DNA from 2 places in the Streptomyces asoensis genome. Region 2 is predicted to be linked to the other one. Evidence: predicted binding sites of a transcription regulator. Region 2 holds the regulator's gene; the other holds the start of a gene.
The links. Region 2 encodes HspR, which represses chaperone genes until heat shock. Its sites were predicted from a motif close to TTGAGNNNNNNNNNCTCAA; they were not measured.
Positions count from the first base shown of each region.

Region 1 (15,947 bases), 1.3 Mb from region 2:
GCGGGGCGGCTCGGGGCCGTCGGGGCCCAGGCGGACCATCCGTTCGACGCGGCAGATCCGGAACAGGCGGTCCTCCACGCTCGCCTCGTCGGCCCGGCCGGCCGCCCGGAACGCCTCCGCGGCCCGCGCGTACAGGGCCTTCTTGCGCTCGTCGAAGCGGTAGAGCATCGCCCAGACGCGGGCCATCCCCTCGTAGAGCGAGCGGCGGGCCTCGTGCGGGGTCGCCGCCAGGGACCCGCACGGGGTCCAGCCGGTCCCGTCGCGTTCGGCCACCGAGAAACCGACGGGCAGCCGCACCACGTCCGGGTGCGTCCGGGCCGCCCACTCGGAGTCCGCGCGCACGTCGGCGGGGAAGCGGGAGCCCGTGTACGTGAAGTCGCGCAGGCCCAGCCGGAGGGCGCCCGCCATCGGGCCCTCGTCCCGGTCGGGGTCCAGGACGTACCCCACGTCCGGCGACGGGACGGCGCCCGGGTCCTCCCACGACGGGTTCACGGGCTCGAGGTCGGTGGGCCGGGGCGGCTCCAGACCGTCGTCGCCGGTCCGGGCGAACTCGTCGCCGCGCACCACCCGGTAGCGCACGCCCTGCGCCTCCACCTCGTCGGCCGGGGCCCGCTCCAGCACGGCCACGGCCGCCAGCAGCTCGCGCCGCACGGCCGGGTCGTCGGTGCCGTCCTTCGCCTTGAACCACAGGTGCGAGTTGAGCCCGTCCCGGGCCTGCTGGGGCATGCCGTCCACCACCGGCTTCAGCAGCCGCCAGCCCGGCTCGGCGGTCGCCCGGTCCCGTGCGGCGACACCGAAGACGGGTCCGCGCAGCGCGATGTGCGGATAGCGGCGCGAGGCCTCGACGGCGTCCGCCTCCGTCACCCAGGCGACGGGGTCGTCACGGCGGACCAGGTCGGCGTGGAGGGCGTCGAGACGTCGCTTCCAGTCATCGGTCATACGCGCATTGTGGTCGTGGTGGCGGGCGACTTCGGGGTGAATGCCGGAAGTGGGCGGGGTACGGGGAGGGGGCGCGAGGGGCGTGCCCCGTCGTGCGGCGCCGAAGGGTGCGCCCTCTCGGCCGCCGGACGTCACCCCCGCGCGTCTCCCGTGAACTTCGCGCTGGTCAGCGCTGACTCGACGCGCCAGCCCAGGAACTCGTACAGTGCCCGCCCCTCCGGAGTCGCCCCCAGAACGCCGGTCCGGGCGCCCTGGTCGACCGCCGCGCGGTGCAGGGTCCGCATGACGAGGGCGCCGAGTCCGCGGCGGCGGTGGCCGGGGGAGGTCTCGATCTGGTCGACGACCGCCGTCGCGCCGGTCGGGGCGATCTGTCCGCGCGCGGCCAGGGAGCCGTCCGGGGCGGCGACCATGGTGCGGGTCACGCCGCCGCGCGACCAGGTGCGGGTCCGGTAGCCGTCGGGGGCGGCGCCGGGCGGGACGTCGGGGAGCGGAGCCGTCATCAGGAAACCGGGCTCGGGGTCGATCCACCAGTCGGGCCCCAGCCAGGGCCCGACCACCGCCGGGTCGGCGAACACCTTCAGCCACACGCCGGCCCCGGTCACCGCACCCGCCACCTTCCGGACGGCCGGCTCCGACACCGCGCCGTTCGTCGCGCCGAACACGTGCCGGGTGACGTGATGGGTTCCCGTTCCCACGTCGACGGTCCAGCCCCACGGCTCGGCCACGGGCGGAGCCGCCCCACGCGACACGACCCACCCGTCCACCCATGCCTGGACGAAACGATCCACATCAACCCCCGGTAATGACTGCACGGCTGGTTTGTCTGTTACTTCTGACTGTAGGTCCCGTGTCACCGGTCGTGACAGTCGTGATCGCCCACAGCGAACGGGCCGCCCCGTGGGGAACATTCGCAGACTCACGTGCATTGAGTCGGCATAGCTCAACTTGACTGCCGAAGGGGAGATCATGGCTTCGCCGTCCACACCGCTCACCCTGCCCGTGTTGCCTCTCGATGACGAGGTGGTGCTCCCCGGCATGGTGGTTCCACTGGACCTCAACGACACCGATGTACGAGCGGCCGTGGAGGCCGCTCAGGCCGCCGCCCGCTCGGAGCCCGGAAAGCCCCGTGTGCTGCTGGTCCCGCGCGTCGACGGGACCTACGCGAGCACCGGTGTGCTCGGCACCGTCGAGCAGGTCGGCCGGCTGGCCGACGGCGACCCGGGCGCGCTGATCCGCGGCCGCGGCCGCGTGAAGATCGGCGCCGGCACCACCGGGCCCGGCGCGGCCCTGTGGGTCGAGGGGACGAGGGTCGACCAGGCCGTCCCCGAGCCGCTGCCCGGTCATGTCGCCGAACTCGTCAAGGAGTACAAGGCGCTCGCCACCGCCTGGCTGCGCAAGCGCGGCGCCTGGCAGGTCGTCGACCGCGTCCAGGCCATCGACGACGTCTCCGCGCTCGCCGACAACTCCGGCTACTCGCCGTTCCTGACCACCGAACAGAAGGTGGAGCTCCTGGAGACCGCCGACCCGGTGGTCCGCCTGAAGCTCGCCACCCAGCAACTGCGCGACCACCTCGCCGAGCAGGACGTGGCCGAGACCATCGCCAAGGACGTCCAGGAGGGCGTCGACAAGCAGCAGCGCGAGTTCCTGCTGCGGCGCCAGCTCGAGGCCGTGCGCAAGGAACTGCGCGAACTCAACGGCGAACAGGAGGGCGAGGAGTCCGACGACTACCGCGCCCGTGTCGAGGCCGCCGACCTGCCCGAGAAGGTCCGCGAGGCCGCCCTCAAGGAGGTCGACAAGCTGGAGCGGTCCAGCGACCAGTCGCCCGAGGGATCGTGGATCCGGACGTGGCTGGACACGGTGCTCGAACTGCCGTGGAACGAGCGGACCGAGGACGCGTACGACATCCAGGGCGCGAAGGCGATCCTGGACGCCGAGCACGCGGGCCTGGAGGACGTGAAGGAGCGGATCACCGAGTACCTGGCGGTGCGCAAGCGACGCAACGACAGGGGGCTGGGAGTGGTCGGGGGCCGGCGCGGCGGTGCCGTACTGGCACTGGTCGGCCCGCCCGGCGTCGGCAAGACGTCCCTGGGCGAGTCCGTCGCGCACGCCATGGGCCGCAAGTTCGTCCGCGTCGCCCTCGGCGGTGTGCGGGACGAGGCCGAGATCCGCGGTCACCGGCGTACGTACGTCGGCGCGCTGCCCGGCCGGATCGTGCGGGCGATCAAGGAGGCCGGGTCGCTGAACCCGGTGGTGCTCCTCGACGAGATCGACAAGGTGGGATCCGACTTCCGGGGCGACCCGGCAGCCGCCCTGCTGGAGGTCCTGGACCCGGCGCAGAACCACACGTTCCGCGACCACTACCTGGAGGTCGAGCTCGACCTGTCGGACGTGGTCTTCCTCGCCACCGCCAACGTGCTCGAAGCCATCCCGGAGGCCCTGCTCGACCGTATGGAGCTGGTCCGCCTCGACGGCTACACCGAGGACGAGAAGGTCGTCATCGCCCGTGACCACCTGCTCCCGCGCCAGCTGGAGCGGGCCGGCCTCGACAAGGGCGAGGTGACCCTGGACGAGAGCGCCCTGCGCAAGCTCGCCGGCGAGTACACGCGGGAGGCGGGCGTCCGCACGCTGGAGCGGTCGATCGCCAGGCTCTTGAGGAAGGTCGCCGCCCAGCACGAACTGGGCGAACGGGAGCTGCCGTTCACGATCACGGACGCCGATCTGCGCGCCCTGATCGGCCGGCCGCACCACGTGCCCGAGTCGGCGCAGGACCCGGCTGAGCGCCGTACCGCCGTCCCCGGTGTCGCCACCGGTCTGGCGGTGACGGGAGCGGGCGGTGACGTGCTCTTCGTGGAGGCGTCCCTGGCAGACCCGGAGACGGGTGCGGCGGGCCTGACGCTGACGGGCCAGCTGGGTGACGTGATGAAGGAGAGCGCGCAGATCGCGCTGAGCTTCCTCCGCTCGCACGGTGCCGAACTGGAGCTGCCGGTGGGCGACCTGAAGGACCGGGGCGCGCACATCCACTTCCCGGCGGGCGCGGTGCCGAAGGACGGCCCGAGCGCGGGCGTCACGATGACGACGGCACTGGCGTCGCTGCTGAGCGGGCGGTTGGTGCGGACCGACGTCGCCATGACGGGCGAGGTCTCGCTGACGGGTCGCGTGCTGCCCATCGGCGGGGTGAAGCAGAAGCTGCTGGCCGCGCACCGGGCGGGCGTCACGACCGTCATCATCCCCAAGCGCAACGAGGCCGACCTGGACGACGTCCCCGCCGAGGTGCTGGACAAGCTCGAGGTCCACGCCGTGACGGACGTCCGTCAGGTTCTGGAACTGGCGCTCGCGCCCGCCACGAACGGCGCGACGTCGGAGGTCCCGGTCGCGGCGTGACGGACGCGACCGGAAAGGGGAAGGCCCGGGTCCCGTGAGGGAGGCCCGGGCCTTCCCTGTTCCGCCGCGGACCCGCGTCGGGGTCCTGGGAAGCGCCGCCGGTCCGTGCCTGCGAAATACTTAAGAGCTGCGCCGATGGCGGCGACCGGCGAGATCAGGGGTGCTGACGTGCACGAGGACACAAACGGCGACGGACGCGACAGCGGGTCCGGCACGTCGTCGCGCGGTGTGGAGCAGGGCGACCGGGAGTTCCTGTCCCTGGAGCGGGAACTCACGGTGCTGCTGCGCCGCGCCCGCGCCAACCAGGGGGAGATGGCCCGTGAGGTCCACCCGGACCTGGAGTCCGCCGCCTACGGGCTCCTCGTCCGGCTGGAGGAGTGCGGCCGCCAGCGCGCCACGGAACTCGCCGGCTACATCGGCGTCGGCAAGGCCACCATGTCCCGCCAGCTGCGCGCCCTGGAGCAACTCGGCCTGGTCGCCCGCGAGCCGGACCCGGCGGACGGCCGCGCCTGGCTCGTCGACCTCACCGAGGAGGGCCGCACCCGGGTGAGCCGGGTCCGCGAGGCCCGCCGCGAGCGGTACGTCACCCACTTCTCCGACTGGGACCGCCAGGAGGTCGCGGAGCTGGCCCGGCTGCTGCACCAGCTGAACCGGGGGATGGAGAAGTAACCCGAGGGGCACGCACGACGACGCCGTCACAGCTCCACGCACACCACCGTCGCGTCGTCGTGCGTCTTCGCCCGGCCCAGCAGCGCCCGGCCGGCGTCGTCGTCCGCCCGCTCCAGCGCCCGGACGCGCTCCACCAGCGCCCGCGCACCCTCCTCGCGGACGAGGGTGAACAGGTCCGTCCAGTCGCCCTCCCGGAAGAGCTCCGCCCAGCGGGTGGCGCCGTCCGACAGCGCGGCCAGCGAGCGGACCTCCGCGCGCGGCACGCTCGCGGTGAGCGCGCGAGCGGCCACCGCGGGGTCGGCCGCCGCCGTGAAGAACCCGCCCTCCTTGTTGCGGAGCGTGCCGTCGACGACCTCGGCGCTCCGCAGCAGGGCGGGCGGCAGCCGGGCCAGCCGGTCGTCGCGGACGGGGGTGACCGTGCCGTCCGGGGCGGCCAGCAGCAGCGTCGCGTCGCACAGGACCAGGTACTCGACGGATCGCGGCGACCAACGCGCGAGGACCACGGTGGCCTGCGGAGTTCGCGGGTGAGAAAGGTCACAGGTTTCCGCATGGGCCCCGGCGGTGCGCGCGATGGCAAGGGCGAGCGCCTCGGCCAGGGGAACATCCGGGAGTGAAACGGTCAGTTCGGTCAGGGCGCCGCCGAGTCGCGCGGTGAACCAGGGGACCGAATGAAGACAGCCGGCGCCGCCCGGCGGCGGTGTCACCCCGTCCAGCAGGACGAGCGAACCGCCCTGTCCGGAGGCGGGAAGTCCGACACTCGCGAAGTCCTCGTTGGGGCGGGCCCGATCGCCGGCCTCCGACACAAGTTCCGTACGCATTCGGCCAGTCTGCACGACCCCTTCACAGCCTTCGCGAAAGGCTGGCATCGCTCCCCGAACTTACGTACCTCCGCAGGTCAGACGCCTGGTTTGGGTGGGAATGAAGCACTCCGGGAAGGCGTGGCGGCGAATACTGTCAAAGCCCGCCGCCCACGTCCAACCGGCCTGCCGCACAAGGCCGCTGCGCACGCCAGAGGAACTTGCCCGCCAACTCTCCTCCGATGTTCACTCCTTCGGGTGGCGGGGCAAGCGATGCGAGGCCCCTGCCCACCGGCACTGGGAGGGTCGGAAACCGTACCGGACGTACGCGTCAGTTGACGGAGCGTCACATCCGGCCCATGGCACACGAGTCAGGAATGCGAGCACCGGTGCAGAAGACGCGGCCTCGGCGTACAGGCAGGCAGACGGCCTCCGAGGGGGGCGCGGAGCGCACCCCTGTCGGCAAGGGCCGTCCGACCCATGTACGCAACCGGCTGATCGTCGCGGTGGCCGTCGTGGCCGCCGCCGTCGCCGGTGCGGGCGCCCCCTCGATCCTCGCCGCCTCCGGGCAGCTGAAGGACTCCCAGGACCTGGTCACCCTGGCCGAACAGACCCAGGACGCCCTCGCCCTCGCCCAGTCCCTGGCGGACGAGCGCGACGAGGTCACCACCTACGTGGCGGCCGGCCGGGTGAAGTCCAAGGCGCCCTCCGCCCAGGGCAGCGCCCGGGTGGACCGGCAGGCGCGCGAGCTGACCGCCGGGACGGACGTCTCCGCGGCGCTGCGCGAGGCCCTCGACTCCGTGCCGTCCGTGCGCCAGTCGGCCCTCACCGGCAAGAGCACGGCGCTCCAGGCGCACGAGGCGTACTCCCGGGCCATCGCCGCGCTCCATGTGCTCGTCGACCGGCTGGCGGAGGAGATGCCGCCCCGCGCGGGCTCCGGCGCGTACGCCCTCGCCGAGCTCGACACCGTCGTCCAGCAGTCCTCCGCGACCCGCGGACTGCTGCTCGCGGCGCTGAACGTGCCGACGAGCACCCAGACCGAATACGACCCCATCACCGGCCGGTCGGTCACCGAGAAGGTCTCCTCGGGCGCCGACACCAAGCAGCGCGACGCGCTCACCGCCGCCGCGCAGCAGGCCCGGCTGCGCTCCGACGCGGCCCTCGCGGACTTCCGGGAGGGCGCGCCGCAGGAGGCGGTGGCCTCGTACGACTCCACGGTCACCGGCGGTGACGTCGACACCGCCGAGGCCTATCTCGCCGCACTCACCGACCAGCCGAAGCTGAGCGACGGCGAACTCGACACCAGCGTCAAGAAGCTCGACGCCGCGCTCTCCGCCCGGGTCGACCTGATGCGCGGGGTCGAGTCCTCGCTGTACGGCCACCGCGCCGAGGACCTCGCCCAGTTGCGGGACGACGACGTCACCGACCTGGAACTGCGCGTCACCCTCCTCGGGGCCCTGATGCTGCTGACGGTCGTCGTCGCCACGGGCATGGCACGCAGCCTCACCCGCCCGCTGTCCGTGCTGCGCCGGGGATCGGCGCGACTGGCGGAGGCCGAGCACCCGGCGGCGGAGGAACCGGTCCGGTTCACCGGCCGCAACGACGAGTTCGCCCAGGTCGTCCGCTCCGTCAACGCCCTGCACGAGCACGCCGTGGCTCTCCACGAGCGCGTCGGCACCCTGGAGTCCGATCGCAAGCACCTCGTCGGGCAGCGCCAGCGGATGGCCGACGCCCGCGAGGAACTGCGCACCGAACTCGCCGACTCCGCCGCCCAGTTGGACGGCCTGCGGGACAGCATCGGCGGCACCTTCGTCAACCTCGCCCTGCGCACCCTCGGCCTCGTCGAACGCCAACTGGCCGTCATCGAGGGTCTGGAGGAGCGCGAGCAGGACCCCGACCGGCTGGCCACGCTCTTCAAGCTCGACCACTTCGCCACGGTCATGCGCCGCCACAGCGAGAACCTGCTGGTCCTGGCCGGCACGGAACACGTTCAGCAGCACGCGGGCCCGATCCCGCTGGTGGACGTGGTCCGCGCGGCGGTCAGCGAGATCGAGCGGTACGAGCGGGTACGCATCTCCGCGCTCCCGCCGCACGCGCACGTGGCGGGATTCGCCGCGGACGACCTCTCCCACCTGCTCGCCGAACTCATGGAGAACGCCACCTCGTTCTCCCCGCCGGACCTGCCCGTCGAGGTCTCCGGCTGGCTCCTGGAGAACGGCGAGGTCATGCTCTCCGTCCAGGACGAGGGCATCGGCATGGCCGAGGACCGGATGAGCCGCCTCAACGCCCGCCTCGCCGAGTTCGACCCCGGGACGCCGTACGACCAGGAGGGCGAGGAGGGTCTCGGCCTCGGCCTGTACGTGGTGGCCCGGCTCGCCCACCGCCACGGGGCGCGGGTGCGACTGCGCGAGCAGAAGCAGGGCGGGGTGGCGGCGGTCGTCGTCCTGCCGACCGCGCTGCTCGCCGCGGCCCCGGCCGCCGCGATCCCGATGACGAACCCGGCGGCCACCCCCCAGTCCTTCTCGCTGCCGGGCGCGGACGCGGAAGCCAACTCCAATGTCCTGCCGGGCCGTACGAAGCCCGCGGACCCGATGGTCGCGCTGGCGGAGAGGGCGGTACGACAGGCGGAGCCCCCGGCCGAGACGCCCACGCCGGCTCCGACCCACCTTCCGGCCGAGGCGCCGGCCCCGCCGCACACCGCGGCCGAGGCCCCGACGCCGGTCCCGGCCGAGACACCGGCCGAGACGACGATGGAACTCCTGCTGCCGAGCCCGCAGGGCGAGGACGCGCGGGACGCCGACAAGGCGGGGGAGCAGAGCACCGCCGTCCTCGGCCTCGACCCGGCGGCCACCCACGGCGAGGACATCCCACCGGGCCCACCCGCACCCGACGAAGGACACGCCGCGGGCGAGGCCGAGGCGGAACACACCCGCACACCGGACGCCCCGGAAGAGCTCGTCACGGACAAGGGCCTCCCGAAGCGCACCCCCAAGATCACCGCACCCACCCAAGCCCCGCGCCAGCGGACCGGTTCCGTCGACGCGGACGCCCTCCGCCGCCGTCTGGGCGGTTTCCGCCGGGGGGCGGAGGCCGGCTACCGCGACGTGGAAGCCGAGATCGCCGAACGGACGGGCCAGAACCAGGTCCCGTCCCCCGAAGCAGCTCGAAAAGCAGCTCAAGAAGCACACGCACACGCCGAAGAAGACACGGGGGGCACAGTCGAGGAGGCAAGCAGTTGACCGCGCCCAGTACCTTCGGACTGAGCAGTGAAGCCCGTAACCTGCACTGGCTGTTGACCAACCTCGTGGAGGAAGTCCCCGGCATCCAGTCCGTCGCCGTCGTCTCCTCGGACGGCCTGCTCCTGCTGTCCTCGGACCCGGGCCGCAACCTCGAGGCACGCCAGGCCCGCGAGGCGAAACCCTCCGGTCCACGCGGCTCCTCCGCCGACCTCGCCACCATCGTCTCCGGCATCGGCAGCCTCACCATCGGCGCCGCCAAGCTCATGGCGTTCGGCGGGGTCAGGCACACCATGGTCGCCATGGACGAGGGCAGCCTCTTCGTCATGTCGATCAGCGACGGCTCGCTCCTCGGAGTGCACGGCTCCGCCGACTGCGACATGAGCGTGGTGGCGTACCACATGGCCCTCTTCGTGGGCCGCGCCGGACACGTCCTGACCCCGGAACTCCGCAGCGAGCTACGGCAGTCACTGGAGTCCAAGGAGACGGGGGGCGTCCGATGAGCGCCATCCCGAAGCAGCCCCAGGGCGACCGGCAGCAGCTCCCCGTGCGGGGCGGCGACCGCAAGCCGGCCCGGGTGCGCCCCTACTCGCTCACCGGCGGTCGTACCCGCTTCGGGCACGTCCTGCTGGTGGAGACCTTCGTGGCGGCCCTCGAAGCCCCCGAAGAACGCAAGGAACTGACGAACGGGTCCCTCAAGTCCACGGTCATGCCGGAACTGCGGGCCATCGTCGAACTGTGCCGCCGGATGCGCACGGTGGCCGAGATCGCCGCGCTGCTGAAGATGCCGCTCGGTGTGGTCCGGGTGCTCCTCAGCGATCTCGCGGACCAGGGAAAGATCCGTGTGTACGGCACCGGTACCGCTCACGGTACGGGCCGTCCCGACCGCGCTCTGCTGGAAAGGGTGCTGAGTGGACTCCGTCGTCTCTGACGCCGCTCGTGGCGTCTCCCCCTCCGTCGAGCCCGAGCCCGACGAGCCCCTGCACCCCTGGCAGACGGACCGCACCCGCGCCCCCATCGCCACGAAGATCGTGGTGGCGGGCGGTTTCGGCGTCGGCAAGACCACCCTCGTGGGCACCGTCTCGGAGATCGAGCCCCTCCAGACGGAGGCGCTGATGACCGAGGCCAGCGAGGGGACCGACGACCTCACCGGCACCCCGGAGAAGGTCACCACCACGGTCGCCATGGACTACGGCCGGCTCACCCTCGACGACGACCTGGTGCTCTACCTGTTCGGTACGCCGGGTCAGCAGCGGTTCTGGTTCATGTGGGACGACCTGGTGCGCGGCGCGATCGGCGCGGTCGTGCTGGCCGACACCCGCCGCCTGAAGGACTGCTTCCCCGCGCTGGACTACTTCGAGAGCTGCGGGCTGCCGTACGTCGTCGCCGTCAACCACTTCGACGGCAGCGAGGTGTTCGAGCCGGCGGACGTGCGGGAGGCGCTGACGATCCCCGCGCACATACCTGTCATGATCATGGATGCGCGGCGCCGGATCTCGGTGATCGAGACCCTTCTGGCCCTGGTGGGCCACGCGCTCGACGAAACCCCCGAGTAAGGCCCTTCAAGGAGAGTTCCCCGCATGCGGAAGATACTCGTCGTCGGAGCCGGCCAGTCCGGTCTCCAGCTCGCCCTCGGCCTCCAGTCGCACGGGTACGAGGTCACCCTGATGTCGAACCGGACGGCGGACGAGATCCGCTCCGGCCGGGTCATGTCGACGCAGTGCATGTTCGACACCGCCCTCCAGCACGAGCGCGACCTCCAGCTGAACTTCTGGGAGCAGCAGGCCCCGAAGATCGGCGGGCTCGGCGTCTCGGTGGCGGCCCCCGGTTCGCACGACCCGGGCCCGACACAGCGCGCGATCGACTGGCTGGGCAGGCTCGACGGGTACGCGCAGTCCGTCGACCAGCGGGTGAAGATGGCCGGCTGGATGGAGACGTTCGCCCAGCGCGGCGGCCAGCTGGTGATCCACGGCGCGGCGGTCTCCGACCTGGACTACTTCTCCCGCGCCTACGACCTGGTCATGGTCTCGGCCGGCAAGGGCGAGCTCGTCCAGATGTTCGGCCGCGACCCGGAGCGCTCCCCCTACGGCGAGCCGCAGCGCGCCCTCGCCGTCGCCTACGTGCACGGACTGGGCCCGCGCCCGGAGCACCCGGACCTGGACGCGGTCCGCTGCAACCTCGTCCCCGGCGTCGGCGAACTGTTCGTCATGCCGACGCTCACCACCTCCGGCCGCGCGGACATCCTGTTCTGGGAGGGCATACCCGGCGGCCCGCTGGACGTCTTCAACGGCGTCAAGGACCCGGCGGAGCACCTCTCCCTGACCCTGGAGCTCATGGAGAAGTTCACGCCCTGGGAGTACGCGCGGGCCACCAAGGTCGAACTGACCGACGCCGGCGGCACCCTGGCCGGCCGCTACGCGCCGACCGTCCGCAACCCCGTCGGCCGCCTCCCCGGCGGCGGTCTGGTGCTGGGCGTCGCGGACGTCGTCGTCGCCAACGACCCGATCACCGGGCAGGGCTCCAACTCGGCGTCCAAGTGCGCGGCCGCGTACCTCTCCTCGATCCTCGAGCGCGGGGAGAAGGAGTTCGACGAGGAGTGGATGCGCGCCACCTTCGACCGGTACTGGGACACCGCCCAGCACGTCACCAAGTGGACCAACGCGATGCTGGCCCCGCCGCCGGAGCACATCATCAACCTGCTGGGCGCGGCAGGCCAGCTGCCGCCCGTGGCTGATCGTTTCGCCAACGCGTTCAACGACCCGGCCGACTTCGAGAACTTCTTCTACGAGCCGGAGAAGACGGCGGCCTACCTGGGTTCGGTCGCGGGGGCCTGAGCGGGCGGCGCGTCCGGGCGTACGGCTCCGAGGATCGGTTGGGCCGCGATCTCGGTGATCTTGACCTGCTCGCCGGTTCTCGGCGCCTGGACCACCTTGCCCTTGCCCAGATACATCGCCACATGGGTGGCATCGGGGAAGTAGATCACCAGGTCACCGGGGCGCAGCCGGGTCAGCGGGATTCTCGGCAGGTGTGCCCACTGCTCCTCGCTGGTCCGCGGGATGGGTGTCCCGGCGTGCCCCCAGGCCTCGGACGTCAGGCCCGAGCAGTCGTACGACCTCGGGCCCTCCGCGCCCCACTCGTACGGCTTCCCGACCTGCCGTACGGCGTACCGCACGGCCTTCTCGCCCGCCTTCGACGGCTTGCGGTCCTCGTCGAGCGCACCGGACGCCATGAGCTTCTCCTGCGCCCGCGCGACGCTGCTCCGCTCCAGTTCGGCGAGGGCGGTGAGCTGCTCGGCGGTGAGGGAGGCGAGGAGTTTCTCGACGTCGTCCAGGCGCCGGGTCACGTCGTCACGCTCCTTCTTCCGGCGTTCCGTGAGGGTGAGCTGTTCGTCGAGAGCGGCGCGGGCCTTGCGCGCCAGGTCGTCGGCCCGGCGTTCGCCGCTCGCCAGCCGCCCGACCGTCCCGGCCCGCTCGCGCGCCAACTGGCCGATCAGATGCCCCTGGTCGAGGGCGTGCTGCGGATCGCGGGCGAGCAGCAGCCGTACGTACGGGGAGATGTCGGTGCTGCCCTGGTACTGCTGGCGGGCCAGCCGTCCGGCCGCGCCCCGGCTCCGGTGCAGGGAGAGCCGGGCCTTCACCAGGTCGGCGTCCAGCCGTCCGGTCTCGGCCCGCCGCCGCTTCAGCTGCTCCTCGGTGGCGTTGAAGGCCTCGGTGGCCTTCTCGGCCTCCTGGTACAGCCGCTGAAGCTCCGTCAGCATTTCGGCCACGGTCCGCTCTTCGCCGTCCGGGCCCTCCGCCTCGGCCGCCGGCGGTTCCTCCGGGTCCGGCGTCTCCGGTGCCGTCACCGCCTGTTCGGCCGGCTCCGGGGGCTCCGGTGCCGCCACGGCGAGCCCGGGGCCCAGTACGGCCTGTACGGCGAGCGCCGCCGTGGCGACCGTACAGGCCAGACGCAGCAGTCTTCCTGACACGCCATCACCTCCGCTGCGGGGTGGCCCCTCCATCCCGTAGGGCGAGCATCAGGCGCGCGTGCGCGGCCCGCGCGCTGGAGGCGCGGTTCGGCGCAATCGGGTCACTCGTCGGCGTCATCCCGCCGTCCGCCCGGCGTGGCGTCGGGCGGGGTGCCGGGCGGGGTGTCGTGCTCGGTGTCGGGCGTGGTGTCGGGTTTCGACCACGGCCACTTCAGTCCGCTCAGTCCGCCGCTCCACTTCCCCGCGCCCTTGTCGCCCTCGGCGGCGAACTCGTACTTCCAGCCCTGGGGCAGGCCGAGTTTCCTGCTGTGGCCGCGCGGCACACGCCGGTAGACCAGGACGGTGGGCGGGCCGCCGGCCGAATCGGGGACGGGGATGCGGTACGTCTTCGGCGGGTGTCCGGTCGGGCCCAGCAGCACGGGCAGCACCCGGCCGTCCATGGGGCCGCCCTCGAAGGGGGTGTCTTCGCTCTTCACCGCACCAGTGTCGATCAGGTCTCCGCCGCCAGCGCACCCCGGACCAGCTCGGCGGTCTGCGCGTCCCGCGCCGCGGTCACCGTGAGGACGGCGACGAACTGGTCGACCAGCCAGTCCCGCAGCTCGTCGGCGGGCGGCTGCTCGTCCTCGTCGAGCCAGATGAGGGAGGCCGCCTCGACCGCGGTGATCCACATCCGTACGGTCATCCGGAGCCGCGGCCCGGGATCGGGGACCCCCAGGTGGCTGTAGATGTGCTCGGCTGCGGCCCGCCGTACGCCGTCGACGATGGCGGTCGTCCGGGAGGTCTCGACGACGCTGCCGCCCTGGAGAAGGGCGCTGAAGCCGGCGTCGTGACGGCCGACGAACGTCAGATAGCGGTCGAGGGCGCGGGCGAGGCGGGGGAGCAGCGGGCCGTCGTGGGGCTCGTCGAAGCAGTGGTGCAGCTCCTCGGCGGCGGAGCGCAGGGCAGCCTCGTAGAGCTGCTGCTTGCCGCCGGGGAAGTACCGGTAGACGAGCGGCCGGGACACCCCGGCGGCCTCCGCCACGTCGTCCAGCGAGACGTCCTCGGGGACGCGGTGCGCGAAGAGCGAGAGCGCGGCCTCGAGCAGCTGGCTGCGGCGCTCCTCGACGCTGAGACGACGGTAGGCGGGGGCGGCGGGGGTCATGACGTGCAGCGTAATCGCCCACCCCCGCCCCGTGCCCGCCGCCGGGTCACGCCAGCAGTCCGGACGACCTCCACAGCCGCCGCCCGACGCCCCGCAGCACCCCTATGTCGTCCAGGAAGTCCGTGAGCCGCTTCGATCCCGTCTGCATGACCTCCCGCCGGTGTCCGCTCGCCCGCACCTGCGCCACGGCCTCCCGCTTGTCCAGGCCCACGTTCGTGTAGACGTCCGGGTTCACGAACGCCACGGAGAACACCCGCGCGAACTCGCCCGACGTGACCCTGGTGAACTCCTGGGACCACTTCGGCGCCGTCACCATCTGGCGGCGCAGCTCCTCACGGGCGTAGCGCACATGCCGGGCCTCCTCCACGACGTGGATCCGGGTGACGCCCCGGACCAGCGGCTGGACCCGCTCGTCCGGGAAGGTCAGCCGCTGCATCCAGTCGAGGACCTCCTCGCCGAGCAGGGTCGCGGTGAACGAGCCGGGGGTCGTGGAGATCGTCTTGAACAGCCGGCCCAGGTTCTGGTGGGCGCGGCTCACCGGGTAGTAGGGCGTCCCGCCCTGGGTGATCAGCCGGGCGAACATCTTCGAGTGCCGGCACTCGTCCTCGATCTCGGTCAGCGCGTACCGCACATGCGCGCTCGTCGCCGCCTTGTCGTAGATGTGCCGGACGAGCAGCTGCATGAGGATGAGCTCGAACCAGATCCCGAGCGAGGCGAGCGCGGCGGCCTCGTGCCGCGACAGCAGGATCCGCTGCTCCTCGCTCATCCGCCGCCACATCGGCGTGTCGTACAGCGACACCAGCTCCGGCGGCCAGAACCACTTGCCCTCCTCGAAGGGGGCGTCCCAGTCCAGTTCCTTGTCGGGGTCGAAGGAGTGCTTGGCGGAGGACGCGAGCAGCCGCTCGGCCACCTGCTCCCGGTCCTTGAGCAGGCCCAGCGCGTCCCGCAGCCCTTCCAGCGCGTCGGCATCGGTGAGGGTCGTCATGGCTCTTATGAGACTGCTTGTCAGCAAGGCCGTCAATCCCTCACGCACCATTTGTTGATCCGGTTCTCGATCCCTTTATTGATCCGGGTCCCGAACGGGTGTCTGCGAGAATCGGCCTCCACAAGCCGTAGGGGGAACCGACTTGAGCTCCGCGCACGGAAACGACGCCGACCGCGCCGCCGCCCGCCGCAGCCTGGAGGGCCTGGCCCTCGGGGACGCGTTCGGGGAGCGCTGGTTCCCGCTCTTCCGGGATCCCCGGCAGGCGTACGAGGAGGTCCGCGCCCGCCGGATGCCCGAGGAACGGGACTGGCACTGGACCGACGACACGGCGATGGCCCTCGGCCTCATCCGGGTGCTCGACCAGTACGGGGAGGTGCGGCAGCGGGAGCTCGCCCTCGCCTTCGCGCTCGGCTTCGACGCCGACCCGGCCCGCGGCTACGGCCACGGCATGCACCAGCTGCTGCCCCGACTGCTCCAGGAACCCGACCGATGGCCCGAGTTCAGCCGCGAGCTCTTCGGCGGCGAGGGCAGCCTCGGCAACGGGTCCGCGATGCGGGTGGCGCCGTTGGGCGCCTGGTTCCGCTCCAGCCTTCGCCGGGTCGTCGAACAGGCCACCCGCTCCGCCGAGGTCACCCACGCCCACCCGGAGGGCATCGCCGGCGCGGTCGCCGTGGCGGTGGCGGCGGCGCTCTCCGCGCGTGGGCAGTTGAGCATCGCCGCGGTGGCCGAGCTGACCCCGGACAGCGCCACCCGCGACGGCCTCGCCCGCGCCGCCGAACTCCCCTTCACCACCGAGCCGTGGAAGGCATCCGACGTCCTCGGCAACGGTCAG
Region 1 is NZ_CP049838.1:6,691,332-6,707,278, forward strand. It holds gene G9272_RS30065 (DUF5954 family protein) at 1-939, opposite strand, end outside; gene G9272_RS30070 (GNAT family N-acetyltransferase) at 1,071-1,727, opposite strand; gene lon (endopeptidase La) at 1,906-4,320, shown strand; gene G9272_RS30080 (MarR family winged helix-turn-helix transcriptional regulator) at 4,489-4,989, shown strand; gene G9272_RS30085 (hypothetical protein) at 5,016-5,807, opposite strand; gene G9272_RS30090 (sensor histidine kinase) at 6,176-9,025, shown strand; gene G9272_RS30095 (roadblock/LC7 domain-containing protein) at 9,022-9,525, shown strand; gene G9272_RS30100 (DUF742 domain-containing protein) at 9,522-9,953, shown strand; gene G9272_RS30105 (GTP-binding protein) at 9,934-10,578, shown strand; gene G9272_RS30110 (styrene monooxygenase/indole monooxygenase family protein) at 10,603-11,856, shown strand; gene G9272_RS30115 (C40 family peptidase) at 11,829-12,989, opposite strand; gene G9272_RS30120 (hypothetical protein) at 13,091-13,465, opposite strand; gene G9272_RS30125 (TetR/AcrR family transcriptional regulator) at 13,480-14,130, opposite strand; gene G9272_RS30130 (AurF N-oxygenase family protein) at 14,177-15,115, opposite strand; gene G9272_RS30135 (ADP-ribosylglycohydrolase family protein) at 15,258-15,947, shown strand, end outside.
Region 1: lon (endopeptidase La) is a predicted target of HspR. The motif match lies at 1,865-1,883, and genes of this name have one in related genera.

Region 2 (15,947 bases):
ACTACGACTGCTATTGGGGACAGAAGGACGGCGCCCGCTGCGGGGACCTTCGCGTCCGTCAAGCCGTCGCCCAGTCCTGGACCAACGTCGACAGCCAACGCGGCGAAGACAAGCCGGACGGGGACAAGTTCGACGACTGGGAGAAGATCCGCATCGAGATCGCCGGGGGCGAGAAGACCCCGGACGGGAAAATCTACCCGGTGGCCTTCAACGACTGGGCCGGCAAGAACGCCACCGACCGGGTGGGCATCGCCTTCTACTCCCTCGTGGCCGCCTTCATCGTCGGCGTGATGGTCCTCGCGCTGAGCGCGCTCACCCTCCTGTGGCACGCGGTCACGCTGATCCTGGTCATGCTGCTGCCGCTGGTCGCCACGCTCGGCATCCACCCCTCCCAGCAGAAGCTGCTGAAGAGCTGGCTGGAGACGTTCATCCACAGCTTCGTGCTGCGCGCGGGCTTCGGCGTCATCCTGACCGTGCTGCTCGTGCTCTACCAGATGATCCTGCCCGCGCAGATCGCCCTCGGTACCCAGCTGCTCATGCTGCTGCTGGTCACCGTCGCCGTCGTGATGATGCTGAAGAAGCTCCTCGCCGGGAACTTCACCCCGCAGGTCGCGGGTGGCGAAGACGCCCTCGGCATCCGGGACGGAGCCAACGCCACCTTCGACAAGGCGGCCGCGATGGCCCCGGGCCTCGCCATCGGATCCGCCCGTGCCACCGGCCGCGTCGCGGGCACCACCGCCAAGGGCACGGCCCGTGTGACCGGCAGCGCGGCACGCGGCGGCGCCTGGGCCCTGGACAAGTTCGCCAACAAGGGCCGGGGACGGGCCGCACTTCAGAAGCGAGGCTGGCTCGGCCAGTCCAAGCGCGAGCAGCAGCAGACCGCGTACCGGTCGGCGGAGGCAGCACGTGAGGCCCAGGAGGCGAGGAACCGCCCGCCGGAGGAGCAGGAGGCCCAGTCGCCTCCCGCCCCCAAGCGCGGCCGCCGCGTCAGCGACTCCGGGGGCAAGCAGGCCCCGCAACAGTCCGTGCCGCCGACCGAGTCCCGCCCGGCTCCCGCGCCGCAGCCACAGCCGGCTGCGCCACGCCCCCGCCCCGCCCCGGTCGAGGCGCCGCCGGCCCCTCGGCCGCAGACGCCGTCGGCGCCTCGGCCCCAGACGCCGCCGGCAGCCCCTCCGCCGCCCCGGGACCCGCGCGGCCCCAGCGGCCGAGTCTGACCCCGCCCACCTGCCCGTAAGCAGCACCGAGGAGCCACTCCATGCCCGTCCTGACCGCCGACCGCACTCCCGACCAACTGGTCGCGGAACTGGAGCGGCTCGTCGAGGTGGACTGGCCCACGGTGTGGGCAGGGGTCCCGGACGACGAGGAGAAGCGGACACACTGGTGCACGGGGTTCGGCTGGCGGCCCCTGTGGTTCGAGGCGGGCCAGTGGGTCCGGACGGCACAGGGCAGCCGCCTCCACCTCGCCTCGGTCGCCCCCGCCCGCCCGGTGACCCGCGTCGAACACATCCTGTGGTCGGTCCGCGCGGGTGCGGCGGCGGAGAACGAGGCACTGATGTCCCTCACCGCCCGGAAGTGGCCCGCGTACGTCGCCGCCGTCCAGGCGGTGCTGAGCGTGCCCACCTGGTCCGGCGACTGGGACACGGCCGGATTCCCGGACTCGCCCGGCCGCGCGTACTGGCAGGACGCCGAGTGGCGTGCGGAACACCGGGACCCGTACCGGCTGGCGGTGTGGTCCTTCCGTACGCCGGGGGCACCGCTGTTCGTGCTCAGGGCGAACCTCGCGGCGGGTACGGCGGCGGGTTGGGGGCCGGGCAGTGCGACGATCTCTCTCGCCTGCCATGGACCGGCCGATCCCGAGAGCGACGGACCCGGCTGGCTGTTGTGACGACGACCGAGACGAGAGACTGATCATGGGCCTCACTTCAGGACCCCAGGACCGCACCCCGCAGGAACTGGTCACCGAGCTGCGGGGACTGACCGACGTGGACTGGCCGACCGTCTGGTCCGGCCCGCCCCGTCCGGGCCAGGGTCTGGACATGTGGTGCGCCCAGTTCGGGTGGACTCCGCTCAGCTTCGAACGGGTGCTTCAGGTACGGACCGAGACGGGGGGCGAGTTGGTCCTGAACGCGCCGGGCGGCGGTTGGGCGCCCGTGAATGCCGTCAGCCACTGGGTCTGGAGTGCCGGAGCCGAAACCGCGGCGGACAATCCCGCGGTGCTGGCGGAGGCGGCTCGGGCATGGCCGGTCTACCTGACGGCAGCCTGTTCGGCACTGGGTGAACCGGCCTGGGAGGGCGCCTGGGACTCCGAGGACTTCCCCGACTCGGTCGTCGGCGGGGAGATCGCCGACCAGGAGGTCCGGATCGAGGAGCAGGACCCGTACCGGCTGGCCTACTGGCTGCCTCCGTCGAGCACCGCCCCGCTCATCGTCCTGCGCATCGCCCTCGCGGTGGGAACGGCGCAGCACGACTGGGACGGCGCCGCGAATCTGTCCGTGCAGTTCCGTCCGCGCCCCGTCGAGAGGGGAGCAGTGTGAGCACCCAGCCGATCCCGGAGGACATCGAGGTCCTCGCCGTCCGACTCGCCAACGAGGAGGCAGGGCGCGCCGCCGTAGCCAGATCCGCCAAGGGCCGCCGCGAGATCGTCCAGCGTCTGCGGACGGAAGCCGCGGCCCAGGGCCTTCCGGTCAAGGAGTACATCGAAGCTCTGACCAAGGACCCCAAGGGGGTGACACCCCCGCATGACACGGCCCCCACCAGCGCCTTCTGGTCGTACGGAATCGACCATCCGGATGCTCCGACGAACCGCTGGAACGAGAACTTCCTCGACAACCGCTATATCGCCGAAGCCTGGGCGACCTTGCAGAACGACCGGCAGGCGGGTTCCGCGCGGACACTCGAGACGACCGAGGGCGGCCGCAGGCTGAACGCTATGTACCTCTGGGAAGCGGAGGTCCTGACAGCGCTCGGTGGAGCCGACAAGGGCTTCACCGAGGACTGGACTCGCGAGTGTTGGGCCACGATCTCCGAAACGTACGCCACCGAGGCGAAGGGCCCCGTCGCCGTCTTCGCCCAGTACGCCGACACCCGCTCGATCCTCTACAACCGCGAGCTCCCCACACTCCAGACCAACACGGACGTCGGTCTCGACAACATCCACTTCGCCTACGAGGCTCCGCAGACGTGGCCGAAGGAGGCCCGGACCGAGGTCGGCACCGATTCGGCGCGTGCACAGCTCCAGTTCAACGACCCGACCATGGCGCACTACGTCGACCCCAAGACCTACCCGGACCAGGACCCCACGGCACGCAGGGCCGTCCTGGACTCGGAGTTCGCCTCGGTGACTGCCGAGCGCAACGAGCGCGCGGCCGAGAAGAAGGCGGAACAGACAGCCGCGAAGACGACCGAAGCGGAACAAACGGAACCAGCAGAACCAACGAAGGAGACGAAGGAGACGAAGGAGGCGAAGGAGACGAAGGAGGCGAAGGAGACCGAACAGGCCGAGCAGACGGCGAAGCCGATGAACGAGGCGAAGCCGATGAACGACGCGAAGCCTCAGCCCACCGTCGAAGCGAAGGAACAGGGCAACCCCAAACCCTCCGCCTCCGTCCCCCTGTGGCAGCTCGGCTTCACCCCCAAGCCGGTCGCCGTCGAAGCCGGTTCCTCCGGCCCCGCGGCCGCCTCGACGGCCCCGCCGGCACCCGACCTCCAGAAGCAATCCACAGGACCGGGGCTCGGATGAGCGCGAAGACGAGCAAGAAGCCGAGCAAGAAGCCGAGCCCAAGGCCGACGCCGACCACGAAGTCGAAGCCTGGGACGACCCCGAAGGCGCAGCGGAGCACCCCCGTCGCGGAGCGCCCCGCAGGACCCCTGCCCGGCCTCCGCCGCCTTCTCCACCAGGACAAGAACGACCCCTGGGCGGTCAAGCTCCTCCCTCGCGTCGTGTTCGGCCTCGCCGCCGCCTACACGCTCTTCGCCATCGCCTCGGAGAGTGGCTCAAGCTTCGTCACGGTCTGTGCCCTGATCGTCCTCGGCGGCCTGCTCTGGCTGCTCCGCCGGCGCACCCAGCTCCTCCTGGGCCTCGGAGCGACCATCCTCTCCGCCGCGTTCACCGGCTACTTCTCCGCCGTGGGCGACTCGGCCCGCATGTCCACCAGCGCCACCGTCACCGGCCAGGCCGCCCTCGGCTACTGGGCACTCGCCGGAATGGCACTCCTCGGCGCCTGGATGGTGAAGGAGCACCCGGGCCGACGGGGCGTCACCGTGGTGCTCGCGGATGTGATCCTCGTCATCGCGTCCGTCGTCGGGATGTTCCTGCCGGAAGCGGGTGTACCGCTCGGTTTCCTCGGCGTGATCGGCGTACTGGCGATGCGCGGAAGCAGCGCGAAAGCGGTTGCAGGCCGGGCCCGCCAGGCACTTGGCCGCCTGCGGACGCGCAAAGCCAGTGACCCGACGGACAGTTGAGGCCCGTGTGAACGTTTCGTCTCGTCACTGTGCCAAGTCGGCACACGCTTTGCAGATGCGTTGCACCGGGTTGACGGAACGTTTTAGAGTCCCCCCCGATCACGTATCACCACGGGGGACAACACACATGCCTATGGCCAGCCATACGGCGCTGCCCACGCGCCCCGCGCGCGGGGCGGTACGGGGAGCGGGGGCGGGGGCGGGGGTCCACACTCCCGACGCCGCTCTGCCCTGCCAGCGCCGACCGGACGTCTTCCAGCACCCGCTGCTGGAGGCGCCCACGGACATTCCGTACACCTCGCCCGAACAGCGCCACCAGCACCTCGTACTGCTCCGCACCGCCCGCGACCTGTGCGCTTCCTGCCCGTTGTGGGCGGAATGCCTCCAGGACGCCGTCGCCCACGCCGAGCCCTACGGCTACGCGGCCGCGACCACTCTGGACGACCGTCGCTGGATCCGCCGCGCCCTCGGCGTCGGCGACGCGAACGGCGACCTGCCCACCCACACGGTGGACGGCCCCGGCGCGGGCCCCGGCTACAGCTCCGGCGAAACGTCCCGCCGTCTGCTGCGCCTGCGCTCCCGCAGCACCGACACCGCCGCCCGGCACGACACCGAGGGCGGCCGGCCCGCGCTGGAGCGAATCCTCGACGCGTTCGACGCGCGCCAGGACCAACTGGCCAGGCCACGACGCGAGTTGCCCGCCATCCCGAGGCAGTTGCACGAGCACACCACGCCACAGCAGACGTACGGCAACGGCCACCATCCCAGACACACCCACCCGGAAAGCAGGAGCGAGGACATGGCAGCGGCCGAGTCCGGGCAGCGGATCGCCTTCTCGTACGAGGATCCCGCCCAGGCCGTACGACAGGCTCTGCTGGCCCCTCTGATCCGCTCCGCCCTGCCCACGCTCACCGGCCTGGAGCAGCTGGTCACAATGCTGGCGAGCGTGCCCGGCGGCGAGATCGCGCCGGAGATGCCGGACACCATCCGCGCCGCGCGGAAGGCCGTGGAGGCACTGGCTCCGGAAGGGGGCCGGGGCTCCTGCGACTCCGCCGAGGCCACCCCGGACACCGCCGGCCCGCTCCGCGCGCTCACCGGCTCGGTCTCCGTCGAACTCGCCACCACCGACCCGGTGGCGGCTCTGCGCCGCGACTTCCTGGAACCGCTGCTGCGCGAACTGGCCTCCTCCCTCGCCAACATAGAGAAGGTGGCGACCATGCTGGCCGCGACCGAGGCATCGGACGGCGACGAGATCCACCTGGAGCCCATCCGCACCGCACTTCAGGGCATCCGCGCGTGCCTCCCGCATCCGGCCCCGACCGGCAAGACGTCCACCGGCACGGGCCAGGCCGCCACCCTCGTACCCTCCGGCGCCCCCAGCATCCGGGCGGCCGTGGAAACGGCCGTGTCGACCTTCCCCGGCCCCTTCTCCGCACGTGACGTCCTGCGCGCCCTCCCGCCCGGCGTCTACGGCGACCCCTCGAAGACGATCAGCAACGTACTGTCCGCCCTCGTCAAGTCGGGCCGCCTTCAGCGCCTCGCCCGAGGCACGTACGCTCGCACCGTCGACGTCACCATGGACGTCACCGTGGACGTCCCCGAGCAGGACGAGGCGAAGAGCGCCTGAGCCGGAACCGAGCCGGAAGGAACCCAGACCCCCGATGACCGAACCGACGCCGCCACCCCCCGCCACGGCGGACGCCCAGGTGCACGTCTTCTCCCCCAACGCCGGCCTGATCGACGGCGTCCCGGTCACCGCCCCGCCCTACGGCGACATCCAGGACGTGGTCCTGGCGATCCTCCAGCAACGCGCCCAGCAACTCGGCGCCCCCACCCCGGCCACCATCACCGACAACCGGTACGGCGGCGCGATCCGCCTCCTGATCCACCCGGACGGCACGACGGAACAGCTGGGCTGAGACAGGACGTACGACAGGTCCAGCCCTTCCCTCGGCAGCGGAGCGGGTCGGAGACCGGGGGATCACCAGTACATCGGCTCCTCCCACTCCCACTCGTCCTCCGGCCGCAGTGCGCCGTGGAACCGGGTGACGTGTATGCGGACCACCAACCACCGCTGGTCGACCGCCTTCCGGTAGATCTCTTCCGGAAGCAGGTCGTAGTACCCGCCGACCTTGGTCACCAGCTCGCGTCCCACCGCGTCCCCGGGCTCCCGCGACGGTTCGGAGAACTCCGCTCTCCCCTCCGCGGCAGCCCACCAGCTGTGGTTGTGGGCCTCTTTGGTCACGCGCACCCAGGGCTTCCCCAGGAACTTCCGGGCGACATCGTCGTCCTGCGCCACGCCCAACCGCAGGATGCGGTTCCAGCGATCCCAGCAGATCCGCTGCTCGGGTCCCTGCGGCTCGACCGTGGTCCGGGTCATCTCCGCCAGGTCGACCCACTGTTGCACCACACCCTGGCCGCTGTTGAAGACGCCGTAGCTCGTGAGATCGAAGTGCTGCCTGGCTTCGTCCGCCGTCAACGGATGCCCCTCGCGCTGCCAACGGGTGGCATCACCGAACGTGTACCCCATGCTGTCCCCCGATCCGTCCCTCGCCTGCCGATCATGCCCGAGCCCGTCCGGCGGTCCTCCTGCGCCCACCGGCGGTCGACGGACCCGTCGTGCGGCCTTCGTGATCAACTCTGAGGGTGAGTGAATCCCAGATCGCCGAAGACGAGGCGCACCCCGAGGCCCGCAATCAGGCCTTGGGGGCGGTGTCGCCGGGCGGGCTGCTGTGCCTGTCGATGTTGGCGAGCACAGCCCTCGCGTTCTTGATGTTCATCTCGAGGATGTCCCGGTCGAAATTGCCCGGATCACGTCGATACCCGGCCTTGCCCGCTTCGGATGTGAAAGCGGCGGCAGGTACCGCGTCCTGGCCAGGCGGAATGAACTTCGGGATCTCTTCGAACGCCGCGACCGTATAGGCCACGGCGTCACGCAGCTTTCCATGCTCGGACTTCGGCGTGTTGAGCAGCTTGATTCCCGTCGATTCGGAAATACGGAAGCCGACCTCGGCGAATTCCCACGGATCGATGATCTGCGACGGTTCCCGGCCGCCGAACGCAGGGGGAGGCGGCGGAATCTCCTCGGCCATGCGGAAGACGAATCGGCGTGTCGTACCGCACTGCCGGCAAGGCCCCTCGTACACCGCCACGATGTCATCGCCGTGCTGCTCCAGCCGGTGCTGCCGATCGAAGTCACCGGAGCCGCATTCGCACGGGTGCAGATCCATGTACAGGTGAGCTTCGAAGGCTGATCGCGCTGTCAACATGACATGATCCTAAGGGCCGTTGACGGGGGCGTACATGGAGGTACGGGGGAATGCCGCAACCGGAGTCCGCAGAGTTCACCGACGAGCAGTTGCGCATACAGCAGGCAGCGCTGATCGCAGCGGCAGGGCGCGATCTGGGCGCGGTGTCCGCCGCCGTCCTGGGAGATCGACTCGGCTCGTTCGACAAGCGACAGACGAAGCAGAAGCAGCAGTACTTCCTTCTGAAGGACGCGCAGGGCGCCTCCCTGACGATCTGGCTGGATGCCGTCCCGATGGAGTCGGGTGCCCTCACCAACACCATGACGAACACGACGACGGACCAGTACATCGTCCACGTCTCCGACCGTCTGCCGGTCGAGAACCTGTCCCGCGTCCTGGCCCACGAGGTGGGCGAACTCCTCGCCACGCACGACCGGTCCAGCGAGGGACTGGCACCGGTGCGCGAGCACTTCCTGACACAGGGCGCCGAGATCGGTGATCGGCACGAGCTGTCCAGCCGGGACCACGGAAGCATCGCCGAGCTCAACTGGCTCGCCCACCAGGCCTCTGCGGTGGAAGCCCCGCAGGAAGAACGCGCCGAAGCCCGTACGCAGCTGTCGTCCCTGCTCGACCAGCTCGGCATGCGCCCGACGGCCGCCATGTCCGAGACGGCAGCACACGAGGCCGAATCAGAGGCCGCGGAGACCCGCCGCTACATCGCGCAGCGGGCCCTTTCCTCAGACGCCCGACGTCTGGTCGACGCCCTCGCCCACCCCATAGAGAACCTCTCCCCCGCCGACGCCACCGCGCTCCAGGCATCCCGGGACGCCGCGCTCCGGGCCGAGCGGCAGGTCGAGGCTTTCATCGGGCGGCGTGAAATCACCATGCCCATGCCCGGCTACGACCAGAACGGCCTGCCCCTCCCCCGCGACCAGTTGGAACCCGCCGCCGAGCGGTGGGCGGAGTACCGCGCCCAGGTCAGCGAGCGCACCGTGCAGACGCTGGAGGGACAGCTCGCCGGTGGGCAACTCCCGCTGCGCAAAGTCGTGATCGGCGGTGGCGCGAGTCTCACCGGGCGCGATCCGGAGGCGCTGCTGGTGGACGGGGCGGGCCGTTGGCACCTCGACCCCGGGGACGGCATCGTCCAGTCGGCGGACCAGGACCGGGATCTCGCGCAGTGGATGGGCGTCGACCCGTACTCGGCGGTCGAGGATCCCCGGCACCGCATCTCCATCCACGCCGTCCGGGTCTGGGAGGACCAGCTCGCCACCCAGGGCGACGTGGTGAACGGCCACGCCCGTCTGCGCCTGGGGCGGGACGGCGAACTCCTGGCCGAAGTACGCACGTTGGGCGAAGACGGCAAGGAGAGCGCGACTCCCCTCTGGGTGGCCTGCGACGGCACCCCCAGCATCGCCACCGGCCTCACACCGGAGCTCGTACCGGGAACGCCGCGCGGAGACTTCCCCGTGGAGAGCCGCAGCGAAGCCGTACGGCTGATCAGCGATCGGCTGAGGGAGCTGGAGGGGCAGGGAATCGCCGGTGCGGGCGAGATGCGCGCCTGGCTGACCCAGGCCGAGCGGAGCGGAGCGGACGCCGGTACCGTGCTCGGCGCCCTGAACTCCTCCCCGGCGCTGAAGGACGCGCTCACGGCCGGCCTGGGCACCGCGGACGAGACCCGCATGGGCAACTGCTTCACCGCCCTCGACTCGACGCAGAAGTGGGAGGCGGCGCGTAGAGCCGCGGAGGGGCGGGCGCTGCTGGGCGACGAGGTCGCCGAGAGCCGTTTCGATCCGCACGCCGCCAAGGAGTGGATCGTCGTGGGTTCCGGCGGAACCGCCGTCGCCAACGCGGAGATCATCCTGATCCAGAATCCGGACGCCCACGTCACGATCATCGGCTCGAAGCCGCCGCCTGCCCTGAAGCATCAGGTCCAGTTCCCGGCGATGGAGCAGAGGTACGGCCATGCCGAGGGCGGCGAGAAGCGTCTGACCTTCGTCGAGGCCCGCGTCGGGGCCATCGAGACCTACCAGGACGAGCAGGGCGAGACCCGTTTCCAGGTCCCCTACGTCGAGAAGGGAACCGAGGAGCGGAGAGTGGCCCGCAGCGACGGCTATGTCACCAGCCTCGGCCGCACCAACCCCCTGCCGCCCGCCCTCCAGGTCCTCGCCGACGAGGTACGCGACCGGGGCGGCGAGATCTCCGGGGACCTGCTGTTCGACAAGGACGACCAGTACATCGGCTACGGGCTCACCTTCGCCGTGGACGGCAGGGAGCACCGCGTCGACGTGGACGGCGCGGCCTCCTGGCAGCTGCCGCGCGAGATCTTCGCCCCGGAGACGCGAATCCAGGCCGAGCTGAACGCGATGGGCGTCCGCGGTCTGCCGTCCGAGACCGGCAACGCGGCCCCCGGCTTCTCCCCGATCGCCCGCCAGAGCGCCCTGCGCGCACGCGCCGTCGCGGCGGCAGCGGCGGGCGACCCCGAAGCCGTACGACGGATGTCGACGATCCCGGAACGCTGGCAACGCCCGGACCTGGGCCAGGGGGCAACTCCCCCGACCACCGGCCCCCAGCCCCCCGCCCTCCCCCAGGAAAAGTCCGAGCCCACAACGGAACGGAACCCGAGCCCGGAACGGGACCCGAAGCCCGTCACCACCCCCGGCCCAGCCCCAGCACCGGCCCAGCCCACAACCCAGGCACCGGCACCGGCACCGGCCCAGTCCTCAACCCCGGCTCCGTCCCCGACCCCCTCCCCCGCCCCGGGTGTCTCCGGTTCGCATCTCTGGCAGATGGGTGTGCCCCGGGGTGGTGCCAACCGGCCGCCCGCCCCCGCCCAGCAGCCGCCGCAGCAACAGCCGCCGGGCCTTGAGCGGCCTGAGCCGGGTGTCGGCATGGGCGACTGACTGCCGGACGAGGACAGGACGGGCCGGGCCGGGACAGGCCGGGACGGGACGGCCGTACAACACAGGGAAGGGGCCCGGAAACGAATCTCCGGGCCCCTTCCTTTTCGCTACGTACTGCCAGGCGTCAGTCCGTCGGCTGCTGCCGCTTCGGCCGCCAGACCACCAACGCGCTGGTCTGCTGCACCTCCTGGTACGGCACCAGGTCCCGCCGGTAGGAGGCGTGCACCGCCGCCTCCCGCTGCTGCATCGCCGCGGCCGCGCCGTCCAGCGCGGCCTCCAGCTCCGCGGCCCTGGCCTGGAGCGCGGCCACCTGGTTCTCCAGCTCGATGATCCGCTTGATGCCGGCCAGGTTGATGCCCTCGTCCTGGGACAGGGCCTGCACCGTGCGCAGCAGCTCGATGTCGCGGGCCGAGTAACGGCGCCCCCGGCCGGCGGTGCGGTCGGGGGAGACAAGACCCAGGCGGTCGTACTGGCGAAGCGTCTGCGGATGCAGGCCCGAGAGCTGGGCCGCCACCGAAATGACGTAGACCGGAGTCTCCTGGGTCAGTTCATACGGGTTACGCCGACGGCCGTCCATCACTCTCATGCTCCCTTCGCGGCCTCGAACAGCTCCGCCCGCGGGTCCTCGCCCGCGATCGCCTCGCGATACGCCTCCAGCGCCTCACGAGCCTTCCCCGACAAGTCCTTCGGAACACTCACCTCGACGGTGACCAACAGGTCGCCGCGGGTGCCGTCCTTGCGGACCGCGCCCTTGCCCCGCGCCCGCATGGTGCGGCCGTTGGGCGTGCCGGGCGGAAGCTTCAAGGTCAGGGACGGCCCACCGAGCGTCGGCACCTTGATCTCGCCGCCGAGTGCCGCCTCGGTGAACGTCACCGGCACGGTCACCGTCAGGTTGTCCTCCTTGCGGCCGAACACCGGGTGGGCGCCGACATGGACGACGACGTACAGGTCGCCCGCCGGGCCACCACGCTCACCCGGGGCGCCCTTGCCGCGCAGCCGGATGCGCTGACCGTCCGTCACCCCCGCGGGGATGCGGACCTGCATGGTCCTCGACGACTTCGCGCGGCCGCTGCCCTTGCAGTCCAGGCAGGGATGCTCGGCGATCAGGCCCCGGCCCTTGCAGTCCGGGCAGGGGTCGGTCAGGGAGAAACCGCCTCCCGAACCCCTCGCCACCTGGCCCGTGCCCACACAGGTCGGGCACACGCGCGGGGTGCCGTTCTTGTCGCCCGTCCCCGAACACGCCTTGCAGGGAGCCTGCGAGGACATGCGCAGCGGGACCGTCGCGCCCTCGATCGCCTCCGTGAAGGTCAGGGTGACCTCGGTGTCGATGTCCTGGCCGCGCCGGGGCTGGGTACGGGTCGTGCCGGGGCCGCCACGGTTGAACAGGCCGCCGAACACGTCCCCGATGCCACCGCCGAAGCCGCCCTGGGCACCTCCGCCGCCCTGGGCACCGCCTCCGAAGAGGTCGCCCAGGTCGAAGTTGAAGGAGCCGCCCGCGCCCGGGCCGGGGCGGAAGCCGCCGTTGCCGAAGAGGGCGCGCGCCTCGTCGTACTCCTTGCGCTTCTTGGGGTCACCGAGGATGTCGTTCGCCTCGGAGATCTCCTTGAAGCGCTCCTCCGCCTTGGCGTTGCCCTTGTTGGCGTCCGGGTGGAACTCGCGGGCGAGCTTCCGGTACGCCTTCTTGATCTCGGCCTCGGTGGCGTCCTTGGGGACGCCGAGGACCTTGTAGAAGTCCTTCTCGACGAAGTCCTTGGTGCTCATCCTCGACGTCCCTCCTCCCCATCACTCATCCGATCGAGCTCAGCCCTCGTCCGGGCCACCGCTCTCCTTGTCGTCGGCCGCCTCGGCCTCGTCGCCCTTCGCGGCCGCACCGGGCTGCGGTTCGGCGACGGCCACCCGCGCGGGGCGGATGGTGCGCTCGCCGATCCGATACCCGGGCTGAAGGATCGCCACGCACGTCGTCTCGGTGACGTCGGGCGCGTAGCTGTGCATCAGGGCCTCGTGGATCGTCGGGTCGAAGGGCTCGCCCTCCTTGCCGAACTGCTGGAGGCCCATCTTGGCCGCGACGGTCTCCAGCGATTCGCCCACCGACTTGAAGCCGCCGACGAACTCGCCGTGTTCCCGCGCGCGGCCGATGTCGTCGAGGACGGGCAGGAGCTCGGTCAGGAGGTTCGCGATGGCGATCTCCTTGACCGCGATCCGGTCGCGCTCGACCCGGCGGCGGTAGTTCTGGTACTCGGCCTGGAGGCGCTGGAGGTCCGCGGTGCGCTCGCCGAGGGCGGTGCGCACCTGGTCCAGCTGGGCCACCAGACCGGCTGTCTGGTTCGTGTCCCCGGCCGGGGCCGCCCCCGCCGCCGAGGCGGAGGAGGGAGCGGCCTTCGGCTCGGCGTCTTCAGGGGTGGCGCCGGAGGGGACGTCGGGCTTCTCCTCGAAGCCCGGAGTCTCCTCCGTCACGCGGCACCGTCCTTGCGCTCGTCGTCCACGATCTCGGCGTCCACGACGTCGTCGTCGGCCTTCGGGGCGTCGGCCTTGGGGGCGTCGGCACCCTGACCGGCCTGGGCGTCGGCGTACATGGCCTGGCCGACCTTCTGCGAGACCGCGGCGACCTTCTCGGTGGCCGTGCGGATCTCGGCGGTGTCCTCGCCCTTGAGCGCGGCCTTCAGCTCCTCGACGGCGGCCTCGACCTCGGTCTTGACCTCGCCCGGAACCTTGTCCTCGTTGTCCTTGAGGAACTTCTCCGTCTGGTAGACGAGCTGCTCGCCCTGGTTGCGGGACTCGGCGGCCTCGCGACGGCGGTGGTCCTCGTCCGCGTACTGCTCGGCCTCCTGGCGCATGCGGTCGACCTCGTCCTTCGGCAGCGAGGAGCCGCCGGTGACGGTCATCTTCTGCTCCTTGCCCGTGCCGAGGTCCTTGGCCGTGACGTGCATGATGCCGTTGGCGTCGATGTCGAAGGCGACCTCGATCTGCGGGACGCCACGCGGCGCCGGCGGCAGACCGGTCAGCTCGAACATGCCGAGCTTCTTGTTGTAGGCCGCGATCTCGCGCTCGCCCTGGTAGACCTGGATCTGCACCGACGGCTGGTTGTCCTCGGCCGTCGTGAAGATCTCCGAACGCTTCGTCGGGATCGTCGTGTTGCGCTCGATCAGCTTGGTCATGATGCCGCCCTTGGTCTCGATACCGAGGGACAGCGGGGTCACGTCGAGGAGCAGGACGTCCTTGACCTCACCCTTGAGGACACCGGCCTGGAGCGCGGCGCCGATGGCGACGACCTCGTCCGGGTTCACGCCCTTGTTGGCGTCCTGACCGCCGGTCAGCTCCCTGACGAGCTCGGCGACGGCGGGCATCCGGGTCGAACCACCGACGAGAACGACGTGGTCGATCTCGGAGAGGTTGATGCCGGCGTCCTTGATGACGTTGTGGAACGGCGTCTTGCAGCGCTCCAGCAGGTCGGCCGTCAGCTGCTGGAACTGGGCGCGCGTGAGCTTCTCGTCCAGGTGCAGCGGGCCCTCGGCGGACGCCGTGATGTACGGCAGGTTGATCGAGGTCTCGGTGGACGAGGACAGCTCGATCTTCGCCTTCTCGGCGGCCTCGCGCAGACGCTGGAGCGCCATCTTGTCCTTGGCGAGGTCCACGCCGTGGCCGGCCTTGAACTGCTGCACCAGGTAGTCGACGACACGCTGGTCCCAGTCGTCACCACCGAGGTGGTTGTCGCCGTTGGTGGCCTTCACCTCGACGACGCCGTCACCGATCTCCAGGAGGGACACGTCGAACGTGCCGCCACCGAGGTCGAAGACGAGGATCGTCTGGTCGTCCTTGTCGAGGCCGTACGCGAGCGCGGCCGCGGTGGGCTCGTTGACGATGCGAAGGACGTTGAGACCGGCGATCTCACCGGCTTCCTTCGTCGCCTGACGCTCGGAGTCGTTGAAGTAGGCCGGGACGGTGATGACCGCGTCGGCCACCTTCTCGCCCAGGTAGGCCTCCGCGTCGCGCTTCAGCTTCTGAAGGATGAACGCGCTCATCTGCTGCGGGTTGAAGTTCTTCCCGTCGAGCTCGATCGTCCAGTCCGTGCCCATGTGGCGCTTCACGGAGCGGATGGTCCGGTCCACGTTCGTGACTGCCTGGCGCTTTGCCACCTCGCCGACGAGCACTTCACCGTTCTTGGCGAAGGCGACGACGGACGGCGTGGTCCTGGCACCCTCGGCGTTGGTGATGACGGTGGGCTCGCCGCCCTCCAGAACGCTGACGACGGAGTTGGTTGTGCCCAGGTCGATGCCGACCGCACGTGCCATGGTGATCTTCCTCCAGCTGACTTGAGTGGAACGGACTCAAGTGTGCACGACCCTCCCCTCTGGGTCAACAGACCTGAGTCACACCCACTCAACTCTTATCCGTTCCTTACACGCAAGGACGCGTTGACCTGCGGCGATACGGATCGCCCGGTTCGCCGCGCACCAGGATCCGGGTGGTGCGCAGGGTCCTCGGATTGACGCCGGGGCGCGTAGACCGACGCGGAACCCGACCCGGGACGCGACTCGGGGCGGGGTGCGGAACGGGCCGCGAGCCGCGTCTCCCGAAGAACACCACCGGCGCCATGACCGGCACCGCCGGCACCCCGCGCGGCACTCGCGGCATGGGCACGCCGCGTACCCCGAGCCCGCCGTTCGCGACCGCCACGCGCGCGTGGCGGCCCGTACACCGCGACCCGCAGCATCCCGAGCACTACGACGAGTGCCCCGCCGGCCACCCACCACACCGCCCGCGCGTCGGCCCATCCGGCGTGCACCAGCACCCCGACGAGCACCGCGGCGAAGGCCGCGACACCGAGCAGGACGGTCACTCCCTGCGCGGTGAGCCCCAGCCGCCGCAGCCGGTGGGCGAGATGGTCGGACGCGCCGCGCAACAGCGGCCGTCGGGCCAGTCGCCGCGACAGCACGACCAGGACGACGTCGGCCACGGCGACCGCGGTGAGCGCGAGCAGCACCCCCGCGCCGGCGACCGGATCGTGCCCCGCGCGGGCGATCACGGCGGCCGCGGCGAGGAGGAAGCCCGCGAAGAGCGACCCGCACGCCCCGAGAGCGACACGCGCGGGAGGCCAGTTGTGCATCAGGAACCCGGTCAGCGCGGCGGCGAACACGCTCAGCAGTACCGCCAGCCCGTCCATGACCTCGACGGCGGCACAGGCGGCCACCCCGAAGGCGGTGACGACCCCGACGGTTCCGGCCACTCCGTCGGCGTGGTCGAGCGACCGGAAGGCGAGGGCGACGAAGGTGATCCAGCCGACACCCGCCACTCCGGCCACCACGCCGGTGTCGCCGTACGGCACCACGAAGGCGGCCGC
Region 2 is NZ_CP049838.1:5,350,735-5,366,681, reverse strand. It holds gene G9272_RS24020 (hypothetical protein) at 1-1,214, shown strand, start outside; gene G9272_RS24015 (hypothetical protein) at 1,256-1,885, shown strand; gene G9272_RS24010 (hypothetical protein) at 1,911-2,534, shown strand; gene G9272_RS24005 (hypothetical protein) at 2,531-3,739, shown strand; gene G9272_RS24000 (hypothetical protein) at 3,736-4,461, shown strand; gene G9272_RS23995 (WhiB family transcriptional regulator) at 4,595-6,088, shown strand; gene G9272_RS23990 (hypothetical protein) at 6,123-6,380, shown strand; gene G9272_RS23985 (hypothetical protein) at 6,443-6,991, opposite strand; gene G9272_RS23980 (hypothetical protein) at 7,158-7,730, opposite strand; gene G9272_RS45965 (hypothetical protein) at 7,781-10,609, shown strand; gene G9272_RS23970 (heat shock protein transcriptional repressor HspR) at 10,734-11,186, opposite strand; gene dnaJ (molecular chaperone DnaJ) at 11,192-12,370, opposite strand; gene grpE (nucleotide exchange factor GrpE) at 12,410-13,063, opposite strand; gene dnaK (molecular chaperone DnaK) at 13,060-14,898, opposite strand; gene G9272_RS23950 (MraY family glycosyltransferase) at 14,994-15,947, opposite strand, start outside.